Regions from separate parts of the Microbispora bryophytorum genome, predicted to be linked through region 1. Evidence: riboswitches for the same ligand, from Rfam matches in the RefSeq annotation. Region 1 holds a riboswitch; each other region holds the start of a gene.
The links. Region 1 has a riboswitch for cyclic di-AMP ahead of ACGFIB_RS20960 (coiled-coil domain-containing protein). Riboswitches for the same ligand answer to the same signal wherever they lie in the genome.
Positions count from the first base shown of each region.

Region 2: it holds a riboswitch for cyclic di-AMP, as region 1 does, so the genes downstream of both, ACGFIB_RS20110 (glycoside hydrolase family 25 protein) here and ACGFIB_RS20960 (coiled-coil domain-containing protein) in region 1, are expected to answer to the same signal.
Region 3: it holds a riboswitch for cyclic di-AMP, as region 1 does, so the genes downstream of both, ACGFIB_RS30290 (C40 family peptidase) here and ACGFIB_RS20960 (coiled-coil domain-containing protein) in region 1, are expected to answer to the same signal.

Region 1 is NZ_JBICTF010000006.1:17,112-20,378, forward strand. Features, by position in the region: gene galT (galactose-1-phosphate uridylyltransferase) at 1-1,040, shown strand, start outside; cyclic di-AMP (ydaO/yuaA leader) riboswitch at 1,111-1,249, shown strand; gene ACGFIB_RS20960 (coiled-coil domain-containing protein) at 1,284-2,195, shown strand; gene ACGFIB_RS20965 (hypothetical protein) at 2,624-2,980, shown strand; gene ACGFIB_RS20970 (TetR/AcrR family transcriptional regulator) at 3,013-3,267, shown strand, end outside.
Region 2 is NZ_JBICTF010000005.1:573,104-576,370, reverse strand. Features, by position in the region: gene uppS (polyprenyl diphosphate synthase) at 1-592, opposite strand, end outside; cyclic di-AMP (ydaO/yuaA leader) riboswitch at 969-1,114, shown strand; gene ACGFIB_RS20110 (glycoside hydrolase family 25 protein) at 1,127-1,840, shown strand; gene secD (protein translocase subunit SecD) at 1,854-3,267, opposite strand, start outside.
Region 3 is NZ_JBICTF010000011.1:3,700-6,966, forward strand. Features, by position in the region: gene ACGFIB_RS30285 (amino-acid N-acetyltransferase) at 143-694, opposite strand; cyclic di-AMP (ydaO/yuaA leader) riboswitch at 1,070-1,238, shown strand; gene ACGFIB_RS30290 (C40 family peptidase) at 1,298-2,347, shown strand; gene ACGFIB_RS30295 (helix-turn-helix domain-containing protein) at 2,378-2,626, opposite strand; gene lysS (lysine--tRNA ligase) at 2,979-3,267, opposite strand, start outside.

The DNA.
Region 1 (3,267 bases):
ATCTCGCCGACGGCCGTGAGCTGATCTACTTCGACCGGCGCGACGACGCCGACCACAGCGCCATCGACCCCCGGGACCTGCCGCCGCGCCCGCTCGCCTCCGAACTGCGCTACGACCCCCTGATGGACGAGTGGGTGGCCGTGGCCCGGCACCGCCAGACGCGCACCCACTTGCCGTCCGCCGACGAGTGCCCGCTCTGCCCGGGCCATCCCGGCTCGGAGATCCCCTCGCCCTACGAAGTGGCGGTGTTCGAGAACCGCTTCCCGTCGTTCAGCTTCAACACCGGTGCGTACGAGCAGGTGGGCGGGCTGAGCGAGGTGCGGCCGGGGATCGGGCGCTGTGAGGTCGTCTGCTTCACCTCCGACCACAACGCGTCGTTCAGCTCGCTCAGCGACGAGCAGGCCGAGCTGGTCGTCGAGGCGTGGGCCGACCGCACGGCCGAGCTGTCCTCGCTGCCCGGTGTGGAGCAGGTCTTCTGCTTCGAGAACCGCGGCGCCGAGATCGGCATCACGCTGCCGCACCCCCACGGACAGATCTACGCCTATCCGTACGTCACGCCGCGTACGCGGCAGATGCTGGACGCCGCCGGCCGCCATCAGGGCGGCAACCTGTTCGCGGACGTCCTGGCCGCCGAGCGGAAGGGCCCCCGGGTGGTGGCCGCCAACGAGCACTGGACGGCCTTCGTCCCGGCCGCCGCGCGCTACCCGTTCGAGGTGCACGTCTACCCGCACCGTCAGGTGCCCGACATCCCTGCGCTGTCCCCGGAGGAACGGGCCGCCTTCGCGCCGCTCTACACCGAGGTGCTGCGCCGCCTCGACGGGCTGTTCGGCGTCGTCATGCCGTACGTCGCGGCCTGGCACCAGGCCCCGGTCACCTACCGGCGCGACCTCGCCTACCTTCACCTGCAGCTTTTCACGATCCGGCGCGCGCCGGACAAGCTGAAGTATCTGGCCGGATCGGAGTCGGCCATGGGCGCGTTCGTCAACGATGTGCTGCCCGAGGAGGCCGCCCGGATGCTTCGAGAGGCGATAACGGCTTGATCTCCGGTTGGTTGCGACTTTGGTGGCAGCCACGGTTTCTTTACCACTAGTATCCCTGACACCGGCCGTCACAACCGGTACGCCTAATCCCGGGCGCCCTGCCCGGGAGCCGGGGACCCAATCACGCACCTGGGGTCAAGGCAGTAGCCTGCCCGGGCTTCTCCAGCCCGAACCCGTCAGCTAACCCGGTCGGCAGATGGAGAGGAGTGGGCTCTGCCCCGCGCGTTCCCCCTGGCTGTCGGCGTGCTCGCCTCCGCCGTCCTCGTGTTCGGCACGGCCGCGCCCGGCGCCGCCGACCCCAAGCCGACGGAGAAGCAGCTCAAGCAGGAGCTGTCGGACCTGCGGAAGAAGGTCGACCGGCTGATCGGCGACTACAACGCCAAACGCGTCGCCCTCGCCAAGGCCCGCGTGGAGGAGAAGGCGGCACGCGGCCGGCTGGCCAAGGCCGAGGCCGACTACGAAGCCGCCAGCGACGCCGTACGGCAACTCGCCGGGCTGCGCTATCAGACCGAGAGCGCGATGGTGCTGCCCGACATGAACACTGCGGCCCTGAACTACCAGCTCAAAGAGGAACAGGCCGCCAGGCTCGCGCGCTTCGACCAGGTCCGCGGCGAACGGCAGCAGGCCGCGGACGCCGCCAAGACGCTGACCGGACACCTGAAGACGCAGGCGGCCGAGGTCGCCGGACAGCGCGAGGACGCCGAGGATCTCATCGACGAGATCAAGGACAAGCTCGACGCGCTGATCCCGATCGCGCCGGGAAAGCGCGCGGGCGGGTCGTGGGCGCCGGAACTGCCCAGTGGCTCCGACAACATCACGCCCCGGATGCAGTTCATGCGCACCGAGGTCGGGCAGCACTTCGCCCTGCGGTTCCCGATCGGCTGCTACCGCGCGGAGAACAGCGGCGAGCACCCCCTCGGGCGCGCATGCGATTTCATGATGAGCTCGGGCGGCGCCATGCCCTCACCCGAGATGAAGGCGCTCGGCGACAGCCTGGCCGCCTGGGCCATCAAGAACGGGCCGAAACTGGGCGTGATGTACGTGATCTGGCAGCAGCGCATCTACAACCTCGGCCGTCCGGGCTGGCGGACCATGTCCGATCGCGGCGGAATCACCGCCAACCACTACGACCACGTACACATCTCGATGTACTAGAAGGCGTGCCTATTCCGTCTGATGTGGTATCCGCATCAGTGGCATAGGCGTTCTCACAGGTCAGGCGCGGCCTTCGGCGTGAACGTAGGGGCCTGGTGATGCCTTGACTGTTGAGCTTCTGACCTTGCGCGCGTCGACGACGCCTACGTCCGCAAGTACGGGAGCCTCGCGAGTGGCGCCACCGGCGACCGCGTGCGACAGGCCACCATCCGCATCGACCCGTTCGCCGAACTGGTGGCCGCGCCGGTACCACCACCGCCGTCAACGAATGACCCTCCCGGTCCCGTTCGTGCGGTACCGGGACCGCCCCGGGAAGGACGCGTCATGCTCGCGTGGTGTCGCGAGCATCGATCCGTACCGGACTTGCGTGTCCGGTACGATGAAGGTTAACCGGACACAGAGGTCCGGATAGATGAGAGGGTTTGCTCGTGACATTTGCACGCATCAGTGACGCCATCCGCGACGTGGCGTTCGAGCCTCGACTTGACCTTCACGAGGCTCTGGACAAGTACTACGCCCCCGACTACATCCACCGCGGCGACGGACGTGTGCTAGACCGCGCCGGGTTCGCGGACATGGTCGCCGGCATCCGCAGTCGAGTCGTTGAGGGTACGGTGACCGTGCTCGACGAGTTGTACGACGGTTCGCGCTATGCCGAGCGGCACCGCTACACGATGACCTTGACCGACGGGACGATCATCAACCGGGAGATCTACTTTTTCGCGACATTGGCCGAGGACGGTCGCTTCCGCCAGGTGGACGAGGCCGGCTTCGACGTCCGCTGAAAGGAACCCGAGATGCCCGAACCCATCCGACCATGACGGTGAACGTGCCCCGGCGCGCGGACGCGCTGCGCAACCACGAGCGGGTCGTCGCGGCAGCCCGCGAACTGTTCGCAGAGCACGGCCTTGACGTCACGGTGCCCCAGGTGGCCGAGCGGGCTGGGGTCGGGCGGGCGACGGTCTACCGCAGCTTCCCCAGCAAGGAGGAGCTGGTGCTCGCGATAGCGCGGGAGAACTTCCGCTCGCTGGAGGACCGTACGCTGGCCGCTCTCGCCGCCGACGACGCCTAC
Region 2 (3,267 bases), on a different contig from region 1:
ACAGCACCCGGGGGAAGACCCATTCGGCGTACGCCACCTGCCAGAGCATGAAGTTGGAGATCCGCTGCTCTCCGGAGGTGCGGATGACCAGGTCCACCTCCGGCATGTCGGGGTGGGGCAGACGGCGGGCGAAACTCTCCTCGGTGACCAGCTCGGCCGGCACCCCGTCGCGGATCAGCGACCGGGCGGCCTCGACGATGTCGCGGCGGCCGCCGTGGTCGAAGGCCACCGTCAACGTCATCCGGCGGTTGTCGCGGGTCAGCGTCATCAAATCGGCGATGTCCCGGGCCAGCGCGGGCGGGATCCGCGGGTCGGCGACCCCGAGGAATCGGCAGCGGATCCCGCGTGTGTGCAGTGACAGGGCGTGTTTGCGGACGGCCCGGCGCACCAGTCGCAGCAGGACGTCGACCTCGGCGGCCGGGCGCCGCCAGTTCTCGGTGGAGAAGGCGTACAGGCTCAACCACTCGACGCCGGCCGTGTGGGCCGCCTCGATGACGTCGATCACGGCGACCTCCGCCGCCCGATGCCCCTCGGTGCGGGGCAGCGACCGCTGTGCGGCCCACCGGCCGTTCCCGTCCATGACGCACGCCACGTGACGAGGGATGTCTCTCACCCTGCCGTGAGAGCTACTACGCGGACGGTGAGGACACGACGGAAGACTCCCATTGACACCCTTTCCGAGACCGTTGCGGGGTCTCCCGGGACCCCTCGGCGACGACCATTTCACGGTGCGTTAGAGAGTGACTACTTACCGTTGGTAGTCACAGTCCTTACTTCGGAGGCTTTGGTCCCGTACGACCGCCCCGGCTGGCGGGGTGGCCCGCGGCGGCATCGGCCCAGGTAAAGACGTGTTTTGTCCTATTTACACCTTTCTGGGGATGTGTGTACCTTTAGGCCACACGGCATGGGTACCCGGCCACACTTCAGCGCCATATCCGTTGCCGTGTCGTTGCCCGGACCGCGCGGTGATCGCGCGGCCGCCGAATCCGCGTCATGTGGAGCCGGGGACCCACTCTCTTCGGGGTGAATCGGCGCGCAGGCCCCCAGATGCGCCCGTAGGGCACTTCCTGCCCGAACCCGTCAGCTAACCCGGTAGGCGGCATGGAAGCAAGGAGTCAACCCCGTCATGTGCACCCATCGGCTCTCCCCCGGGAGCCGGCCCTCCCGCCGGCGCCTGCGCTCCGCCCTCGCGGCGGCGACCCTCGCCATCTCGGCCGCCGTCACGGCGGGCGTCGCCCTGCCCGCCCCGGCCTACGCGAACCCGCACACGTACGGCCAGGACGTCTCCGGCTACGAGGCCGACCACGACTGGATGAACAGCCGCGCGCAGTTCGGCTTCATCAAGGCCACGGAGGGGACCGACTGGGTCGACTCGTCCTTCCCCCGGCACTGGCAGGAGCTGGCCAAGAAGGGCATCGTCCGCGGCGCCTACCACTACGGCCATCCCTCCGACGACCCCATCGCCGACGCCAACCACTTCCTCAAGGTGGTGAACTCGCAGCCGAGCAAGCCCGGCGACATCATGGTCCTCGACCTGGAGGACACCGACGGCGAGTCCGTCGAGCACGTCAACAAGTGGGCCAAGACCTGGCTGGAGTACGTGACGGCCAAGACCGGCGCCAGGCCGATGTTCTACAGCGGGTGGAACTTCGCCAACAAGTACGGCCGCGGCCTCGGCCAGTACCCCCTGTGGGTGGCCCACTACAGCAAGGCCCCGGGTGACATCACGCCGCCCGCCGACTGGAAGTCCTGGGCGATCCACCAGTACACCGACTCGCCCATCGACCAGAACGTCTCCACGCTGACGCCGGCCCAGCTGCGCGCCCTCGGCCGGCCGTAGCCGTACGGGCCGGTCAGACCACCGCGCCGGAACCGTCGCGCCGCGCGGGCCTGGCACGCGGGACCGCGGGAACCGGCGGCGGCTGGGTGGTGCGCTTCTCCAACGCGATCGCCGCCGGTCCGGCCACGAACGACGACGACAGCGTCCCCACGATGATGCCGATCAGCAGGGCGACGGCGAAGTCGCGCAGCGAGTCGCCGCCGAACACCGCCAGCGCCGCCAGGATGAACAGCGCACCGAGCCCGGTGTTGACCGTGCGCGGCACGGTCTGCAGGATCGCGGTGTTCACCACCCGGACGAACGGCTCCCCGCGCCGCACCGGCCACAGCTCGCGCACCCGGTCGAAGAGCACGACCTTGTCGTTGACCGAATAGCCGATGATGGTGAGCATCGCGGCCAGGAACACCCCGTCGATCGGCTTGCCCATCCAGGCGAACGCTCCGACGACGACGGCCGCGTCCACGAACAGCGCCGCCACGGCCGCCGCGCCGAACGTCCACCGGAACCGGAACGCCAGGTAGGCGAGCTGCGCCGCGAGCGCGACGGCGAGCGCGATGAGCGCGTTGCGGCGCAGCTCCTCTCCGAGGCTCGGCCCGATGAGCTCGTCGCGCTGCTTGGCGACCTCGCCCACACTCCGGTCCAGCGCCTCCTCCATGCGGACCACGTCGTCGGCGCTGATCTGCCCGGTGCGGACCGAGATCGCGTCGTCCGACTGCTGCACGACGGCCGAGGGGAACCCGGCGTCCGCGACCGCCTGCCTGGCCGCCGCGACGTCGACGGGTTTGCTCGTGCCGAACTCCACGATCCGGCCGCCGGTGAACTCGACGCCGTAGTTCAGGCCGCGGGTGACCAGCCCCGCCCCCGCCAGCACGAGCAGCCCGGCCGCGACGGCGAGCCACAGCCGCCTGCCGCGCATCAGGTCCGGGTCGCGCCGGGTCAGCCAGGTCCTGACCCGGCCGATCGAGCCGATCCCGGACGCCCGGGGGCCGATCCTGTCGATGAGGGCCGCGGTGAGCACCCGGGTGATCAGCATCGCCGAGACCAGCGAGGCGAGCACGCCGATGGCCAGCGTCACGCCGAAGCCCTTCACCGGCCCGGAGGCGAGCCAGAACAGCAGCCCCGCGGCGAGCAGGGTGGTGATGTTGGAGTCGGCGATCGCGCTCCAGGCGTTCTTGAAGCCCCGGTCGAGGGCCGCCTTGAGGCCCCGGCGGGGCGCCGCGCCGTACTCCTCCCTGGCCCGTTCGAAGACCAGCACGTTGGCGTCCACCGCCATGCCGATCGCCAGGACGAACCCGGCCAGGCCGGGCAGTGTGAGCGTGGCCCCCATGGCCACGAGCCCGGCGTACGAGATCAGGCCGTAGCAGGCGAGCGCGACCGCGGCCAGCACGCCCACCAGCCGGTAGACGACGCCGATGAACACCGCGGTC
Region 3 (3,267 bases), on a different contig from region 1:
TCACCTCGTTTCGAAGACGCATGCGCCGCACGTCCCTAGCACACGCTGATATTGCCAAAAGTAGCGACAGGTGTATCAACAGTCACCTTTGCAGCAGCCGACAACCATCGTCAAGATCAGCGATCAATGATCGACAAAGGGGTCAATGACGGTCGATGTGCAGCAACATCCGGGTGTTCCCCAGCGTGTTCGGCTTGACGTGCTCCAGGTCGAGAAACTCCGCGACGCCCTCGTCGTACGACGCGAGCAGTTCCGCGTACACCTCCGGGGAGACGGGGGTGCCCTGGATGGGCCTGAAGCCGTGCCTGGCGAAGAACTCCACCGCGAACGTGAGGCAGAAAACCCGCCGCACGCCGAGGTCCCTGGCGGTCTCGATGAGCGCGCCGACGATCCGGTGGCCGATGCCCCCGCCGCGCGCCGCGGGGTCCACCGCGACGGTCCTGATCTCGGCCAGGTCCTCCCACAGCACGTGCAGCGCGCCGCAGCCGACGACCTGCCCGCCCCTCTCGGCCACCCAGAACTCCTGGACGTCCTCGTACAGCGTGACCGTGCTCTTCTTGAGCAGGCGGGAACCCACACCCGAGTACGCGTCGACGAGGCGCCTGATCGCCCGGACGTCCGGCGTCCTGGCTCGGCGCACCGTCACGGCCGTGGCACTCGATCCACTGGATGTCTGCGCGGCGACCTGCTCCATGACCGGCCAGCCTAGCCGGAGCGCGGCCGATCCCACACGGTCGGCACGGAGCATCCCGAACGAATAACGGTCATTCCCAAACGCCATACCCGACATGAGGTTTGACGGTCCGTAGCCGCCAGGATACGGACGGATGCATGACCGCCGCCCGAGGTGCCATCCGGGTTCGTCCCAGTTTTTCCACCAGCCCAGACCACCCATCGAAACTCACAGATCACTCGAAACGCAGGTGAACAGGGACGTATCACTACCGATCCCGTGACCCGACCGTGATCATTTGGTTGTCAAACGTAGACGAGTTTCGGAGTTCTGGTTGAGCAAGAACTCGCGGTGCACTATCGTCCAGCGACGATGCCGGTCTTCGTGAGCGCTCATGGCGACCGGACGCCGAATCCTCGAAGCACCCAGTGCGAAGGGGAGCCGGGGACCCAACTGCAGGATCAGGATCGGTTCGATCCCGGATCGTCAAGGGGTGAATCCACAAGGTAGGGCTACTCCGGCCCGAACCCGTCAGCTAACCCGGTAGGCGCTCAGCAGTGCCCCGCCGTACGGCCCGTCGCGACGACGGGCCCGCCGCGGGGCACACGTGGGAGAGGAGCTCGGTTGCGCACGCGTGGAGGACGGCAGGCGGGCAGGCACGCTCGCGGCCGACAGTCCGGATCCGGCACGGCCGGTCCGGGTGCCATCCGCCGTCTGGCGTTCGTCGGCGTCGCGATCAGCGCGATCACGTTCGGCGCGCCGGTGGTCAGCGCCACCGCCGACCCCAAGCCGAGCCTCAAGGAACTCACGGCCCAGGTCGAGGACCTCTACACCGAGATCGAGACCCTCAGCGAGCAGTACAACGGCGAGCGCGTGCGCCTGAAGACGGCCGAGCGGTCCGCCGACCTCGCCAAGAAGAACCTCGCCAAGAGCGAGGCCGAGCTCGCGGTCCGCCGGCAGAAGGCGAGCGCCCTCGCGCAGCACTCCTACATGACCAACGGGCTCGGCAACGCGCTGGTGCTCATCGACAGCGACGCCGACCCCCGGCGATACCTGGACCAGGCCTCCACGACGTACGCGCTGGAGCTGCGGGAGAGCCAGGAGGTCGCCGAGGTCACCAAGGCCATGGACGCCGCCGCACGGGCCAGGGAGAGCGCCTCCGCCCGGCAGGCCGAGGTCAAGAAGCTCCTCAGCGGGCTGGACTCGCGACGCGACAAGATCACCAAGCTGATCAAGAAGACCGAGAGCAGCCTCTACCGGCAGGTCTCCCAGACGATCGGCAGCGAGACGCGCAGCAGGACGGCGTTCCCCATCATCGGCGACGGCAAGGCCGCCCAGGCGGCGCGCTGGGCTCTCGGGCAGCAGCTCAAGCCGTACGTGTGGGGCGCCGAGGGCCCCGGCTCCTTCGACTGCTCCGGCCTGGTCATGGCGGCCTACCAGTCCGTCGGCATCAGCCTGCCCCACTACACCGGCAACCAGTGGACGGCCGGCACGCACATCCCCCGTGACCAGCTCCGCCCCGGCGACCTGGTGTTCTTCTACTCCGACCTGCACCACGTCGGCATCTACATCGGCAACGGCTACATGATCCACGCGCCGCGCACGGGAGACGTCGTCCACATCGCGAAGATCGCCGGACGGCCGTTCGCGGGAGCGGTGCGCGTCGCCGACTGAGCCCCCCTCGGCGGCCTGCCGTCGAGAAGGTCAGATGAGGCGGCGGCGTGCCGCCCAGGCGACGGCCTCGATCGCGGTCGCGACGCCGATCCGGTCGCAGATGCACCGCAGCCGGCGCCGCACGGTGCGCCCGCTGACGTCGAGACTGCGGCCCACCCGGTCGGCGGTCACACCCTTGGCCAGCTCCGCGAGGAGAAGCAGATCCTCTTCGGTGAGACCGGCACGCTCAAGGTCCGAGGCGCGACTGTCACCTCGGTAGACGACCTCGGGAATACTCATCGTCCGCCCTCCCCCACGACGATGCTTTCGTCGGCCCACCCTTCAGGGAAGGTAAACGCCTCCACTGAAGGTCGTCAAGGTTCGGAGTGAGAGCACCGGTCGCACACCTCCCGGGCCGCCTCGACAATCCTCCACGTGGAATTCGGCCCAGCGCCGCGCCAGCGGGCCCATGCCGCACCTGGAGACGTACGCGCTCGGCTGGGGCGTGGCGGGCGCCGACGGGCCCGGCTCCGGGACGTCGCGAAGCCGGCTGAGGCCGGACGGCCATGCCGTCCGGCCCGTTCGCGCGCCGGAGATGGGACGCCGCAGATCGGGACTGACCGATCAGACGCGAGCGATCAGGTCTGACCGATCAGGCGTGACCGATCAGCTCGCGCACCCGGTCGCGGCCCACGGCCAGCAGCAGCGTGGGCAGCCGCGGGCCGGTGTCGCTGCCGACGAGCAGCCGGTAGAGCAGGGCGAAGAAGGCGCGCTGCGCGGCCTTCAGCTCCGGCGTGGCCGCCTTCGCGTCCATGTCGAGCCCGGCCTGCACCTTCGGCACGCCGTACACGAGGGTGGTCAGCCCGTCGAGCGACCAGTGCTCGCCGAGGCCCTCCGCCAGCAGGCGCAGCGACTCGCGGTCCTGCGTGCCGAGCGTGTCG